2 regions of the Salimicrobium salexigens genome follow, and region 2 is predicted to be linked to the other one. Evidence: a T-box and tRNA genes for the amino acid it is inferred to sense, from the RefSeq annotation. Region 2 holds a T-box; the other holds one or more tRNA genes.
The links. The T-box of region 2 lies ahead of argS (arginine--tRNA ligase). A T-box ahead of a tRNA ligase gene usually reads a tRNA of that ligase, here a tRNA-Arg.
Positions count from the first base shown of each region.

Region 1 (6,930 bases), on a different contig from region 2:
ATACTCTTGTTCTTCTTTTTGATGGGAATCTTCGATATCTTTACTTACGTTATACATCTGCCACAGCTGTGTCCTTACTTCACCAGGGAGGTCCTCCTGTTCAAGCACTTCTTCCACCAGCGTCATCAATTCCCCGTATTTTCCCTCGTGGAATAGAATTGTTATATAAATATGTAGATATTGAAAATAAGCGGATTCACTGACCTTCATGCGATTCAGGCAAATTTCTTCCGCCTGCACGTATTCTCCCGTGCCTACCCATGAGATTAACAGACCGGTAATCACTTCATCGTCAGCTTCGCGGTAATGGAACAGAGGTTCCAGTGATTCGATAGCTTCTTCGTACTGCTGATGGCGGACCGCTTCCAGTCCTTTCTCACGCAGCTTCTCCCTCCATTTCGGAAAAAGAACAATTTCTCCTTTGCTGTTTTCCATAACGCACCCTTCCTAACCGTTTTAAGTATGTACTTTATTCATTATATCAAACATGTATTTCAAAAGAAGAAATCCGCTTGAATTCCCCTGATTACCTGTGAATATTTCCTTGAAGAGGCAAAAATAAAACTCTTCGAACTGATAACCGAAGAGTTTAATACGTAATCTCCTCAAACCGCCTTTCCACTTCATTTCTATAATTAAGGCAAAATCCCGGTCAAGCTTTTTCTCGAGTACGATACCATTCAATTACCCGCCCGAGCCATCTTCCTCATTAATTACTTTACGAAAGTCAGAGTGATAAACGATATGTTCTCTTTTGAATTTTGTCGGAGAATCCAGCCCGGCTACAGCCGCTAAATCGAATAAACCCTGGCGCAAGGCAATCAGATAGTTGGTAACTCGGTAATTTTTTTCTTCGATAACGAGGGCCTGCTGTAATTCAGCGTCGGTCGTTGCGACTCCTACCGGACAGGTGTTTTTATGACAGACCTGCGACATGATACAACCGACACTCATCATGAACCCGCGTGCAATATTGATCAAATCCGCTCCGAGCGCCAGCGCCATTGCAATTTTATCAGGAGTGAGTAATTTGCCCGAGGCAATAATCTTAGTACGTCCACGTATACCGTATTTTTTCAGTATCTCATCCACCATAGGGATAGCTGAAAAAGCCGAAATAAATTGATTCTTTAGAATTATTCTATCCAACGTCCGATTGGAAAGTCAACTCAATAATCAGACAACTCTGCCACGAGCCTTTCCTGCAAATAAATAAAAAGCTGCATTCCTCACAAGATAAGGAATGCAGCTTTTGCAGGTAATGTCCCAGGCAGGATTCGAACCTGCGACCCACAGCTTAGAAGGCTGTTGCTCTATCCAACTGAGCTACTGGGACAATGGAGCGGGTGAGGAGAATCGAACTCCCATCATCAGCTTGGAAGGCTGAGGTTTTACCACTAAACTACACCCGCGTTTATGAAATTGTTATATGTATTGCGACGACATGAAAAAGTATACTTGCTTCACAGTAAAAAGTCAATGGTAGCAGGAAAAAATTAATTCCTGCTACTCAAGTCAAATTGCACTTCTAAATCTTCCAGTTTATTCCCGTCCATATGATAATACGTAACCGTTATTTCTTTCGAGCTGTCTTCCCACTCAATAATCGCATACGTCGGTTCACTACGGTCTCTCGGCAGCCGGGAACTTCCCGGATTCATAATCAGTTTGTCTCCCACCTTCTCCGCACCTATCGTATGAGAATGTCCGAAACAGGCAACATCGGCCCCTGCTTCCTCGGCTCTGTAATATATAGGCATCAGAGACTGTTTCACCTGAAGCAGATGCCCGTGAGCGACTAGAAACCGGACTCCTTTGACGTCTACAATCTGTTCATTTTCCATATCCTCTTCGAAGTCACAATTTCCTTTTGCGTAATGAAAACCTTCAAGCTCCGAAGCATCCGTCGCAAGTTCGGAATCTCCACAGTGGATAAAAGCATCCACTTCCTGTGAGTGGCGATCCTTCACTTCCTGCAGTTCTTCGGTGAGTCCGTGACTGTCGCTGATTATTAAAGCTTTCGGCATGAATTAGTCCCCTTTCTCCTTCAGCCACTCTTCAATTTTCAAAAGAGCATGGTGACGGTGACTTATGCTGTTCTTCTCTTCGGCAGTCAGCTGGGCCATCGTTTTCTTGTACCCCTCCGGTATGAAAATAGGATCGTAGCCGAAACCGTGTTCACCTCTCGGTTGAAGAGCAATAGCCCCTTCACACGTACCACGTTTCGTGAAAGATTCTTCTCCGGGTACTGCTACTGCAATGACACAGACAAAACGCGCCGTCCTGTCTTTGACCGTCGTCTCTCCAAGTTCTTTCAGCAGCTTTTCGGAGTTCTTCTTATCATTTTTATCCTCTCCGGCGTACCTCGCAGAGTAGATGCCCGGTCTGCCATCCAGAATATCGACCTGAAGACCCGAATCATCGGCGATGACCGGTACATTCCATCGCTCGGAAATCGTTTCCGCTTTTAAAAGGGCATTCTCTTCGAATGTTTTTCCGGTTTCTTCCACGTCTATCTGTTCTTCGAAGTCCTTCAGCGATTTCACCGAAATTTCATATTCGGAAAACATCTGCTCAAACTCTTTTACTTTCCCCTGGTTGGATGTAGCTATAATCACTTCTTTCACTGTCCGTCCTCCTCCCTTTCTTTGTAGTTTTCGATAGCACTCGCCCACGTGCCGATGGCTTCTTTCTGACGAAGCATCAGTTCCGATACGGCTTCTGAAGCCAACTCAAGCATCGTAGTCAGCTGTTTCATGGAAAACGTAGCTTCCTCGCCCGTCCCCTGAATTTCAACAAACTCTCCATCACCTGTCATAACAACGTTCATATCAACTTCAGCATTGCTGTCTTCCTCATAACAGAGATCTACGATTTCTTCGCCGTCCAGTACGCCTACAGATATCGCCGCCAAATAGTCCTGTACAGGCAATTCCTTGATTTTCCCTTTTTCCAGAAGCGTTCCCAACGCATGTACAACAGCAATGTATGCACCGGTAATGGACGCGGTTCTCGTGCCGCCATCCGCCTGAATGACATCACAGTCCACCCATATCGTTCTTTCCCCGATCGCTCCCAAATCAATCACAGAACGCAGGGATCTTCCTATCAGTCTTTGGATTTCCATCGTCCGGCCGGATACCTTCCCTTTCGAAGATTCACGTATGTTACGGGTTTGTGTAGCGCGGGGAAGCATCGCGTACTCGGCGGTAATCCATCCCTTACCCTGACCTCTCAGGAACGGAGGTACTCTGTCTTCGATGCTTGCATTACAGATCACTTTCGTATCACCGAATTCAATAAGTACGGAACCTTCCGGATGTTTGATATAGTCCGTTTCTATTTTAATAGCTCGTAAGTCTTTGACTTTCCTTTCATCTGCACGCATAAAAATTCCTCCTCGGGTTACCGTTATTTCCTGCCAATCATAACACAAAAGGGACAGCTTCTCATTCATACAAAGAGCCACTTTGAAAGTGGCTCACCAATTCTTATGTTCAATAAACGGAAACCGGGTCAAGTTCAATCACTTCAAATGTATCAAGTGGTCCTTCAAACCATTCCGTTGCGATCATTTTGAACTTTTCGAAATCCCCTGTCGTGTAAAACCGGTACGATGGTTCCTGTTCACTCTGCACCAAAAGATCATTATAAGAGAGAATGAGGCTGGCTTCACGAGCCGTCTCTTCTCCGGAGCTGATTACTTTTACGGCTCCTCCTATTTCCTGCTGGATCACCCCTTTAATCAAAGGATAATGGGTGCAGCCGAGTATGAGAGTGTCGATACCGTTTTTGTTTTTCAAAGGCTGAAGTTCCGTCCGGACGATAGCATGGGCTTCATATCCTGCCAGCACGCCGCGTTCGACCAGGGGCACCAGGGCGGGACAGGCCTGACTGTTCACCCGGATGGAAGCATCGATCGCTTTCAGGGCCTGCGGGTAGGATTCACTGCTGATCGTTCCTTCCGTTCCGATGACTCCGATTCTTTTATTCTCACTCGTCGAAATAGCTGCTCTGGCACCCGGCTCAATTACACCAAGCACCGGAATGGAGAGCTTTTCCCGAAGCTCCTCCAGCGTAAAAGCAGTAGCCGTATTACAGGCGACTACGAGCATTTTGATTTCATATCTTTTCAGATGTTCCACCATTTCCCATGTGAACGTACGGACTTCCTCTGCCGGTCGCGGGCCATATGGACAGCGTTTCGTATCACCTATGTAATAGATGGACTCCTTAGGCAACTGTCTCATAAGCTCTTTTACTACCGTCATTCCACCGACTCCCGAGTCGATAACTCCAATTGGTCGATCCATGCTGATCCCTCTTCTTTTCACTTTAATTTGTCAATTTACTCATTTTTTCATATACACGCTTCATAAGGGTGCGAAACTCCTTCAGTTCTTCTTCATCCACTTCATGAAACAAATCTTTGAGATAGGCTCTTCGTTTATCAATCACTTCCCGTATGACTTTCTCACCTTCCGACAATATGTACACACGTACCACTCTTCGGTCGGTTTCATCTTTTTTTCGTTCTACGACCCCGAGCTTTTCCAGACGATCGATCATATCAGTTGTAGTACTGTGGGCCAGATGCATTTTACTGGATATAGTTCCGATAGTAATCCCCATCTCATCCGAAACCCACTGAAGCGCCACGAACTGAGGAGGAGTTATTTCGTGATTTTCCAGAATTTCTCTACCCTTATCTTTTACGCCTCCCGCTACGTAACGCAAATAAAATTCCATATCTTCTATCATTTGATCGGACACGTGGGTTCCTCCTGACAAAATCAAAAGTCTATGTTATCTATTCTCTAAGGTTCCTGTGAAAATATCAAGACAAAAGGTATCATCCCCCCTGCCCAAATAGTAAAAACACCGGCAGTCTCCACGGGAAATGCGAACGGATTATTTTGCTTTGGAGATCAGCCCGAGTTCCTGAGCTTTATAAAGCGCCTCCGTACGGGAACGCACGTCCAGCTTGTTGAAAATTCCCGTAAGTGTATATTCCACACTCCTCTGAGACATGTGAAGGTTTTGCGCAATAGTTTTATTCGTGAACCCGTTGGATACTTCTTTTAAAATCGACTGTTCCTTCTCATTAAGGAAAAGGGCTTCTTCTTCTTTCGTTCTGTTTATGCGTACCGGCGACACGCTCGCCTCCGTACGGCGCAGCTGTCTGAACAGATGAAGAGGAATCACTACCTCATCCCTCATAGCGCATCTTATAGCCGTCAGCAGTTGTTCCTGCGAAGCCGTTTTACTGACGAACCCTTCCACTTCCGCTTCTACGAGCATATTAAAATGTGTACTCAGGTCGAACCCTGTATAGATGATGGCAGTTACATCGGGCCGTTTCTGTTTTACACGTTTCGATAATTCAATACCGTTCATCCCCGGCATATATAAATCAAGCAGCAGAACGTCGTAATCATTGTTTAAAACGAGATTCTCGACTTCCCCGGGGTTTTCCACTACGTCCACATTCATTTCACTGTTCTGTTCGATCATGGCTTTCGTTCCCATCCCTACTGCAGGATGATCATCGACGATCAAAACGTTCGTCATTCTTTACACTCCTTCTCTTTCAGCGGAAAACCAACTTCCATTTTGAAACCTTCGTATTCAGCTGTATTGATGTGAAGAGATCCTCTGAGTCCATTCACCCGATGTTCTATACCGGATAGTCCTATGTGAGTGAAGGCATTCCATTCGTATTTATTTTCCATCCCCACCCCATCATCTTCATAACGCAACGTAACCTCTTCTTCATTTCCGGCTAAATAAAGATGTACATGCTTCGCTTCACTGTGCTTCACAGCATTCGCCAGCAGCTCCTGTACGATACGATATGTAGTAAGGATCATCTCCTGATCGAGTTCGGAATGAAAATCTTCTGCACAAAAATAAACGGTGAAATTCGAACGCAGCTGATATTGCTGAATGAGACTGTCCAGAGACTGTATGAGCCCGATTTCTTTCAAAAAGGTCGGCCGTAGTTCACTGCACGTCTCCCTGGTCAGATGTATACTGTCGAGCAATTGTTCTTTATATACGGAAAGCTCGGTGCGCAAAGTAAGCGGCAGTTCCTCCCTGTTTGTATGTAGTTCATCCATACGACGATACAGGTATAGCAATTCCTGCAACACGGTATCATGAATATCGATGGACAGCTGTTCCCGCTGATCCTCGGCTATTTGAAAAAGGAGCCTCGACAGCCAGGCCGGGTACTGGTCGGTATTCTTACTCTTCACTTTCTGCAGCTGCTTCATCAATTCTTCGATGTGACTCATGTTTTCAATGGCTATATTCGCGTTCATGGAAATGATTTGAAGATATTTCCTTTCTTCCCGGTTAAGAGAAGTGAAATCCTGTTTCCCCGTACTATAGATGACGGTTACTTTGTTAAGGGACTCAGCTATTACGAAACCGAATCCTCTCCTCGTCTCCACTATTTCTCCTACTGTAAGTTTTCTATTATGCATGCTGTTTTTCAGATGCCGGAGCAGGTTTTCAGGAATCGGCTCATTCACACAGAACATGCCGTCTTTCGTGTGATAGGAGTATGCGTTGGTATAAGTTAATTTCAGCGTTTTCGTAATCTCATGGCACACTTCATTCATCAAGTCACCTACGCTGTATTGATCTTTGAAATTCTTCATCAGCTTATGCAGACTTTCCTGAAAATTACCTCTGTCGGAAAACAGTCCGCTCTGCATCCGGAAGTCCATAACCTCTGCAAACGTCATAATAAGTGTAAGCACCACTACTCCTGCGAACAAAAGCTGCAGAAAGGGTTCAAGGGAAAACGTCCAGTCTACAATCAGATTTGCCATAATAGCTATAAGAAAACTCGGCAGCAGAGAAAGAAAAGCGTGATGCCTCAACCTGCGGATAATAAAGTTAATATCGATCAACTTCTGTTTC
Region 1 is NZ_FTOK01000002.1:81,660-88,589, reverse strand. Features, by position in the region: gene BW931_RS02670 (hypothetical protein) at 1-435, opposite strand, end outside; partial or broken gene BW931_RS02660 (glutamate synthase-related protein) at 685-1,110, opposite strand; tRNA gene BW931_RS02655 (tRNA-Arg) at 1,263-1,336, opposite strand; tRNA gene BW931_RS02650 (tRNA-Gly) at 1,339-1,412, opposite strand; gene BW931_RS02645 (metallophosphoesterase family protein) at 1,497-2,027, opposite strand; gene BW931_RS02640 (XTP/dITP diphosphatase) at 2,031-2,627, opposite strand; gene rph (ribonuclease PH) at 2,624-3,388, opposite strand; gene racE (glutamate racemase) at 3,498-4,313, opposite strand; gene BW931_RS02625 (MarR family winged helix-turn-helix transcriptional regulator) at 4,336-4,773, opposite strand; gene BW931_RS02620 (response regulator transcription factor) at 4,912-5,571, opposite strand; gene BW931_RS02615 (sensor histidine kinase) at 5,568-6,930, opposite strand, start outside.
Region 1: it encodes a tRNA-Arg, which carries the amino acid that the T-box ahead of argS (arginine--tRNA ligase) is inferred to sense. The anticodon was not compared.

Region 2 (6,930 bases):
AAATGGGGCGGAGATGTGTGGCAGCGTATGACATTTCCGTTAGAAGTTACGGAAGCGGTGAAGCAGGCCGTACGGGAATACGCCCGAACCCCTTTCATCACCGGATACCGGTTTTCCTCGGAAGAACCGCATACTCCCGGTATTGCACTTGAAGACACAATGAAACTGGTCAGCGAATTAACCGAAAGAGGACTGGACTATCTTCATATTTCCCTGAGGGATTTCCACCAGTCTTCCATCCGGAAAGAAGATGATGGAAGCTCCGTCATTCGGCAGATCAGAGACCAGATCGGGGACGACCTTCCTCTTGTCGGTGTCGGAGAAATAAGAACAAAAGAAGATGCGGAAAAAGCACTCGAAACTGTACCACTGCTGGCTTTAGGAAGAGAGCTCCTTATCGACCCGGACTGGGCTGTGAAAGTGGAAAAAGGACAGGAAGACCACATAGTTACGGAAATGGATATGGATGCGCAGGAAGAGCTGGTGATTCCCGAACCGATGTGGACAAACATCATGAGTGTTCCGGGATGGATTCCGAGAAAAGTGTAACAATGATAAAGAAGAGCCGTTCTTTTAGAGAGCGGCTCTTCTTATGCATTCATGGCATCCTGCAATTTATTCAGCTGATAATCCAGTTCTCCTACCGGTACGAAACGTGCTTCTCTTATAAGTTCCCTTCCTTCTGAATAGACAAGTACCACAGGTACCGTAAACACTTGAAATTCTCCGGATACCTCCGGAATTTCAGTCGCATCCAGGTGAATCGCTTTTACTTCCGGATAGCTCTCAAGCAACTCTTCCACCTGCGGTTTCAGGCTATGGCAGACAGAACAGGTCGGCTGGGAAATATACACCAGCGACAGTTTCTCTTTGGAAATTATTTGTCTGGCTTCTGTAATCGTCTGTAATTTTTCCATAGAAATCTTCACCTCTACTTTGTTTTTTCCCTGCACTTTCATTTTTAATCCGGTTATTGATTTACTTTTCTTACTATGCTATATTTTCTAATAATAACATATCACCTTTGACGAAGAGAGTAATCTAATCTGTTTTTTCAACAGCGAACCGGGGATGGTGGGAGCCCGGCAAAAAACGATGGAGGAACCGGACTTCTGAGGTGCGGGAGTGAACATAAGTAGCTCTGCCGCCGGGATGGACCCCGTTATCCGATCAAGTGGCCTTAAGGCTAAAAGAGTGGTACCGCGCGGCGCCCCCACGTCTCTTTACGACGTGGGGGCTTTTTTATGTCAAATAACTTTTATACAGTACACAAAAACCTGGTTCGATCCGAAAAGGAGATGAAAACATGGAAAAAGAAATCATCGCGTTACAGCTCGCTCACATCCTCGGGGAGGAGTTCACTCCGGAAGACCTGAAACAGAAACTTGAGCAGCCGAAACACAACGGCCATGGGGATATCGCCTTCCCGTGCTTTTTCCTGGCCCGGCACTTCAGAAAAAATCCTCAAAACATAGCAGAGGATGTGAGCGCTCAGCTGGATCACCCTATTTTTGCGGGCACGGAAGCCCTTAACGGCTACGTTAATATTTTTCTCGACCAGTCTTTTATGACCGACCACATCCTCCGCCGTGCTGCCCACAATGACTACGGCCGTCACCGTTTCGGGGAAGGAGAACGTGTAGTACTGGATTTATCGGCCCCAAATATAGCAAAACCCTTCTCCATGGGACATCTTCGTTCTACAATCATCGGCAATTCTCTGAGCCTGCTCGCCGAATATTGCGGTTATACTCCAGTGAAAATCAATTATGTAGGCGATTACGGCACTCAGTTCGGTCACCTGCTGGCAGCCTACGAACGATGGGGGGAGAAAGATAAATTAGAGGAAAATCCTCTGAAAGAACTTTCAAACATTTACGTCAGATTTCACGAGGAGGCAAAACAAAATCCGTCACTTACAGAAGGAGGGCGTGACTGGTTCAAGCGTCTTGAAGAAGGAGAGGAGGAAGCCGCAGCTCTCTGGAGTCATTTCCGTGAGTTATCTCTTAAAGAGTTCGACAGAATTTATGAACAGCTTGATATAACTTTCGATCTGACACGGGGAGAAGCTTATTATAGTGATAAAATGGGAGAAACGATAGCGATGCTTGACGAAAAAGGACTGCTCGAACAATCCGAAGGGGCCCTCGTAGTGCGCCTGGATGAATATGATCTCCCCCCATGTCTGATCGTTAAAAGTAACGACACGACAACCTATGCTACGAGAGATCTGACGGCTGCGATCGATCGATATCGGACCTATCGTTTCACTGAAAGTTTGTACGTGGTCGGAAATGAACAGACGCTCCACTTTGAACAAATTCAGAAGGTGCTGGAAAAAGCCGGATTCCCCTGGGCACCCTCCATGAAGCACATCTCTTTCGGCATGATGCTTCAGGACGGAAAAAAGATGTCGACGAGGAAAGGGAGAACTATTCTGCTTGAAGACGTACTCGAAGAAGCCCGGGAACGGGCCGGAGGCAATGCCGACATAGGGACAGGAGCGGTGATTTTCCACGACTTGAAACATCAGAGACAAAACGACGTTGAATTTTCACTGGATGATATGCTCACTTTCGAAGGAAATACGGGACCGTACCTGCAATACACTTATGCCCGTGCCGTTTCACTTACCGAAAAAGCCGATTTCGACTTCAGGACCGACCTGAAAGACGGGAGCGCCTGGGAACTTGTAAAACAACTGCATCTCTTCCCCGATGAAACGAAAAGAGCTTTTATACAGAAAGACCCTTCCGTCATTGCCCGCTATCTTTTAAAACTGTCAAAACATTTCAACCAGTACTACGCCCACACGAAAATTTTACAGACGGACCAGATGAATCAGCGTCTCACTCTTGTACAGGCGGTAATTACGGTGCTGAAAAAAGGACTCCATCTGCTCGGGATGAAAACCGTGGAAAAAATGTAAAAGAAATTGCGTTCTTTATATAATAATAGTATGTTTGGCATATACCCTATTTCTGAAAGGGGAGATATTATGTATCCACTGTATTATACCGCAGCTATCATTATGACAGCCGTTGCCCTTGGAGCCACTATCTATATCGGAAAAAACCTGAACAAGCAGGAACATTCGGCCGACAGTGATGAAGAATTGGCCAGCCTGAAATCCGACTCCCGTGATACTTCCAGTTTCCGTCGTCTCAGCATCATCTACGTTATCACCTTTGTTATTACGTTAGCACTGATCTGGATCTTCATACTTTAACCTTCTCGGAAGAAGGTAAGGAAAACAAGTTGCCGCTCCCCCTCATAAAGCACTAAGGGAGAGCGGCAACTTTTGTATACACCCGTACTATTCGTTATATTCTTCCTCGGCCACTCTTTTCACGCGACGGACAAAGTTAGCGACGGCCTGATCGTTGGAGAAAAGAATCAGTATCCGTAAATACCATTTCCTTGGCCTATTTGAAGATAGATAGGTGAACGTCGTCTTCTTCTCTCCCGCTTTTTCAAGTAAATAAGTGGCCTGTATATCATAAACCCCGGCCAGTGTATAAGAATAAGTGAGTCTTTTTTCATTTTCTTCATCTTTGAATTCAGTTACGGTAACCTCGTATTCTTCCTTTGTCTCTCCTACGCCGTACGATTGTCTGTACACATTCCCGACCGTCTCTCCGGAAGAATGGATGAGCCGGTGTTCTTCGATATTCGGCATAATTTTTTTGGTCTGTTCCAGGGACTGATCGAAATATGACCAGACGTGTTCAATCGGTGTCTCTACCTCAATCGTATCCGACCACCGTTTCATGGGACTTCCCCTCCTCTTTTGTTGTTACTGCCCATGCGATAACTACTGCAAGAAAGCCGGCACTCAACTTACCGGCAAGCACCGGCACTACCATATCCTTTTCAATGCCTGCCACAAAAGCGATATGAGCTCCGAGTGCAAAAGCTCCACTGACAGCGAAAGCTGAGTTGATCACTTTCCCCCTCGGCTCCATATCCTTCATTGTTACCAGCATAGGTATATTGTGAGCCATAGAGGCCAACAGCCCCGTCATCGCCACTTTATCCACTTTCACCCAAGGTCTGATTATCTCAAAAGGCCTCTGCAGCATTCTTTCGAGAAAAGCGACCAGAGGAAAAGCTCCGGCCAGGGTGACTGTTATTTTCGCGACAATCACCGCCCCTTCCGACAAAGGAGCCAGACCTTGGATAACGCTCACTCCAAGAAGTGTTTCAATAGTAATAGAAACGAGACCTACAGCAATAAGGACTTCCACTATCTTACCAAATGCGGCGAACAGTCGTATAGTGACAGCTGTAAATAAACCGAGACCGATGGAAATTAAAATTGCAAGAACAATGGAAGGGAGCAGATTTACAAACATCCAGTCAAAAGCATATCCTCCAAGAAACCCGCCTGTAAAACAGCCCACGGGGATAGTCGTAAATCCGATCAGAACTCCTTTGGCAAAATAACGGTAATCCTGCTTATGTAATACCGAAAGCGCTACCGGTATAGTAAACACTACGGTCGAACCCATCATCGTTCCGAGAAGCGACCATGAAAATACAGCCGCTTCCGCGTCCTCGGCAAGGGACTCGGCCAGGGGATACGCCCCGGTATCGATAGCCAGAAGCATCGATGGAAACATACCGGGGTCCGCCCCCAGCCATTCGTACAGCGGCACGACTACCGGAGCCATCCACTCGGCCATCACGGGGGCGAACGAGATAACCCCTATCATGGCAAGAGCAAGCGTTCCCATCATCCGGAATGCCTCGTAAAACCGGTCCCCGAGCTTCAGCCGTCTGTTCAGTATATAGTAGTCCAGAGCCCCGAGAATCAGAAAAAAACACATAGCTCCGAGGACCCAGTCGTTAAGCGTCATACATCCACCCCCTGTTACTCCTAGTATACCAAACAGTTATAGAAGCGTAAGCACCCACGTAGAGTTCCCTGAGAATTCACATCAAAAAACGCATTCTTCCGTGGAAAAATGCGCCTTTTCAAATAATCAGTACTGTTGCTATTCATTGATATACTTTATAGCGTTCGCCATCTTGCTTCTTGGTAAACATTAAGCTCCTTCGATCATGTCCCGTCGATTGTAACCAAAGTGACCAATTATTATTAGAGCGATACTCATTAAGGTTATTGTAATAAAGATTGATGCATCAAAATCTTCTAATGGCAATCGAGGTATCCAGCTTTGAATGGCTGTTTTTGAAAACCATTCCGGCAAATCTACGATCCCACCGAAATAGTTCAACAGAAAAGAGTATGCAAGGTACACATATACGACTTTTCCTGATTTCGGTGACCAGCCAAGAGCTAAGGAAGCTAAACCGATAAAGAACAGCAGGGACGGCAGGAAATTGAAGCCTGAACCAAGAAAATCAGCTATCTCCATTGTTGATCTGCCTCCCATAGCAGATAAAGCTGTACCACCAAGGCTGCCGGCAGCTATTAGAATTCCCGCTGCTCCTGTAATAATAGCTAAACCGATGCTGGTCCAATAAAGTCGGCTGCGGGTCACTTTTGTAGCAAAAATCTGACTTAAATATGCCCTGTTTTCCTGGGCAAACAGTTTATTTACAATGGCAATCGGCAGAATCGACACTAAAGCAATCATCACCATCATTATCGTGCTTGTAAATGATTCTTCAATGGAAACGTCCGCCTGCGCAAACATTTGTTTCATAATTTCGTTGCTTTCGAGAAAAGTTTGCATGTCACCATAAATTGAACCGTAAGCAGCGCCCATAACAATAAAAGCTATCAACCAGCTAATTATAGTACCTCTGTTAAGCTTAATAAATAAACCATGGACGGACAATAAAGAGTTAGCTGCGCTTTCCCGACCTTCTCTGCTCGGGAGATAACCGGCCCCCATGTCGCGGCCTCTTTCAAGTGAAAAAGCGACGACTACTGCAATCAAACTGAAAATCAATGCAAAAACAAGCGCAATCCAATTATTTTCAGTAAACGGGTAGGTGAGGTAGGTCCAGCCTAACGGATTGAGCATGGAGAGATCAACGTTCGAAACGTCTGTCCCGGCACGAATAATGTACAATAACCCGATTATTCCGAGCGTTGAACCTGTTGCAGAGGAGGAAGCAGGCATAATTTGTACCATCACGAGAGCAATAGCGGCACCAATAATACCGGCAATTCCAACCGAGGCTCCGAACAAAAAGGCGCCCTCGACAGAAATAGTCTCAGCATCAAAGCTGATCATCACGACGCTAATAAAAAGTGTTAATAAAAGGTTAATGAAAACAATTTGCATTATCGCGGCAAACGAATTAGCTTGTCGGCCGATTTGGAAGGAGCGTACCAGTTCGGTCAGACCAAGATCTTCTTCCTTTCGGGTGTGCCCTACTACATGCAGAACAGCGATGACCATTGAAAACAAACCACAAAACAACAGCATTTCATGGGCGTACATGGCTCCAAGTGTATAATCAACCGCTGTTCCAACCGGCGTTGGACCTACCATTGCAATCATTGCAGGGTTTTGGAGCGTTTCGAACATTCCGAGCAGGCCGTTGCCTTTCGCTATTTCTTTGAAGGCTGGCACAAAAGCTGCTGAAAACAGGCCGAACCCCAAAATCCAGACAATTATCTTTTTCCAGTCCCGTTTCAGATTAAGTAGGAACAAGGTCTCCCATTGTGCAAAATTTTCTCTCATCTTGATTCACCCTCCTTTCTGAAAATCAGCTTTCATAATGACGCATGAACAAATCTTCAAGAGTCGGTGGCACTGATTCAAATTTCTTGACCCCCAATTTACTTGCTGCCATTAAAATTTCATCAAGGTGTTTATTATCCGCAGAGAACGTTGCCTGATCTTCTTTTTGTTCGAAATCGAAAACGCCATTTACATTGGTCATCTCAGCCACATCCCCCTCTGTTACCAGCGTTATTGCAGAACGGGTCAAATGGCGTAAATCATCAAG
Region 2 is NZ_FTOK01000005.1:174,323-181,252, reverse strand. Features, by position in the region: gene BW931_RS07830 (NADH-dependent flavin oxidoreductase) at 1-549, shown strand, start outside; gene BW931_RS07825 (thioredoxin family protein) at 591-917, opposite strand; T-box leader at 1,016-1,226, shown strand; gene argS (arginine--tRNA ligase) at 1,307-2,929, shown strand; gene BW931_RS07815 (hypothetical protein) at 2,999-3,229, shown strand; gene BW931_RS07810 (SRPBCC family protein) at 3,317-3,772, opposite strand; gene BW931_RS07805 (ethanolamine utilization protein EutH) at 3,747-4,859, opposite strand; gene BW931_RS07800 (ABC transporter permease) at 5,049-6,662, opposite strand; gene BW931_RS07795 (ABC transporter ATP-binding protein) at 6,688-6,930, opposite strand, start outside.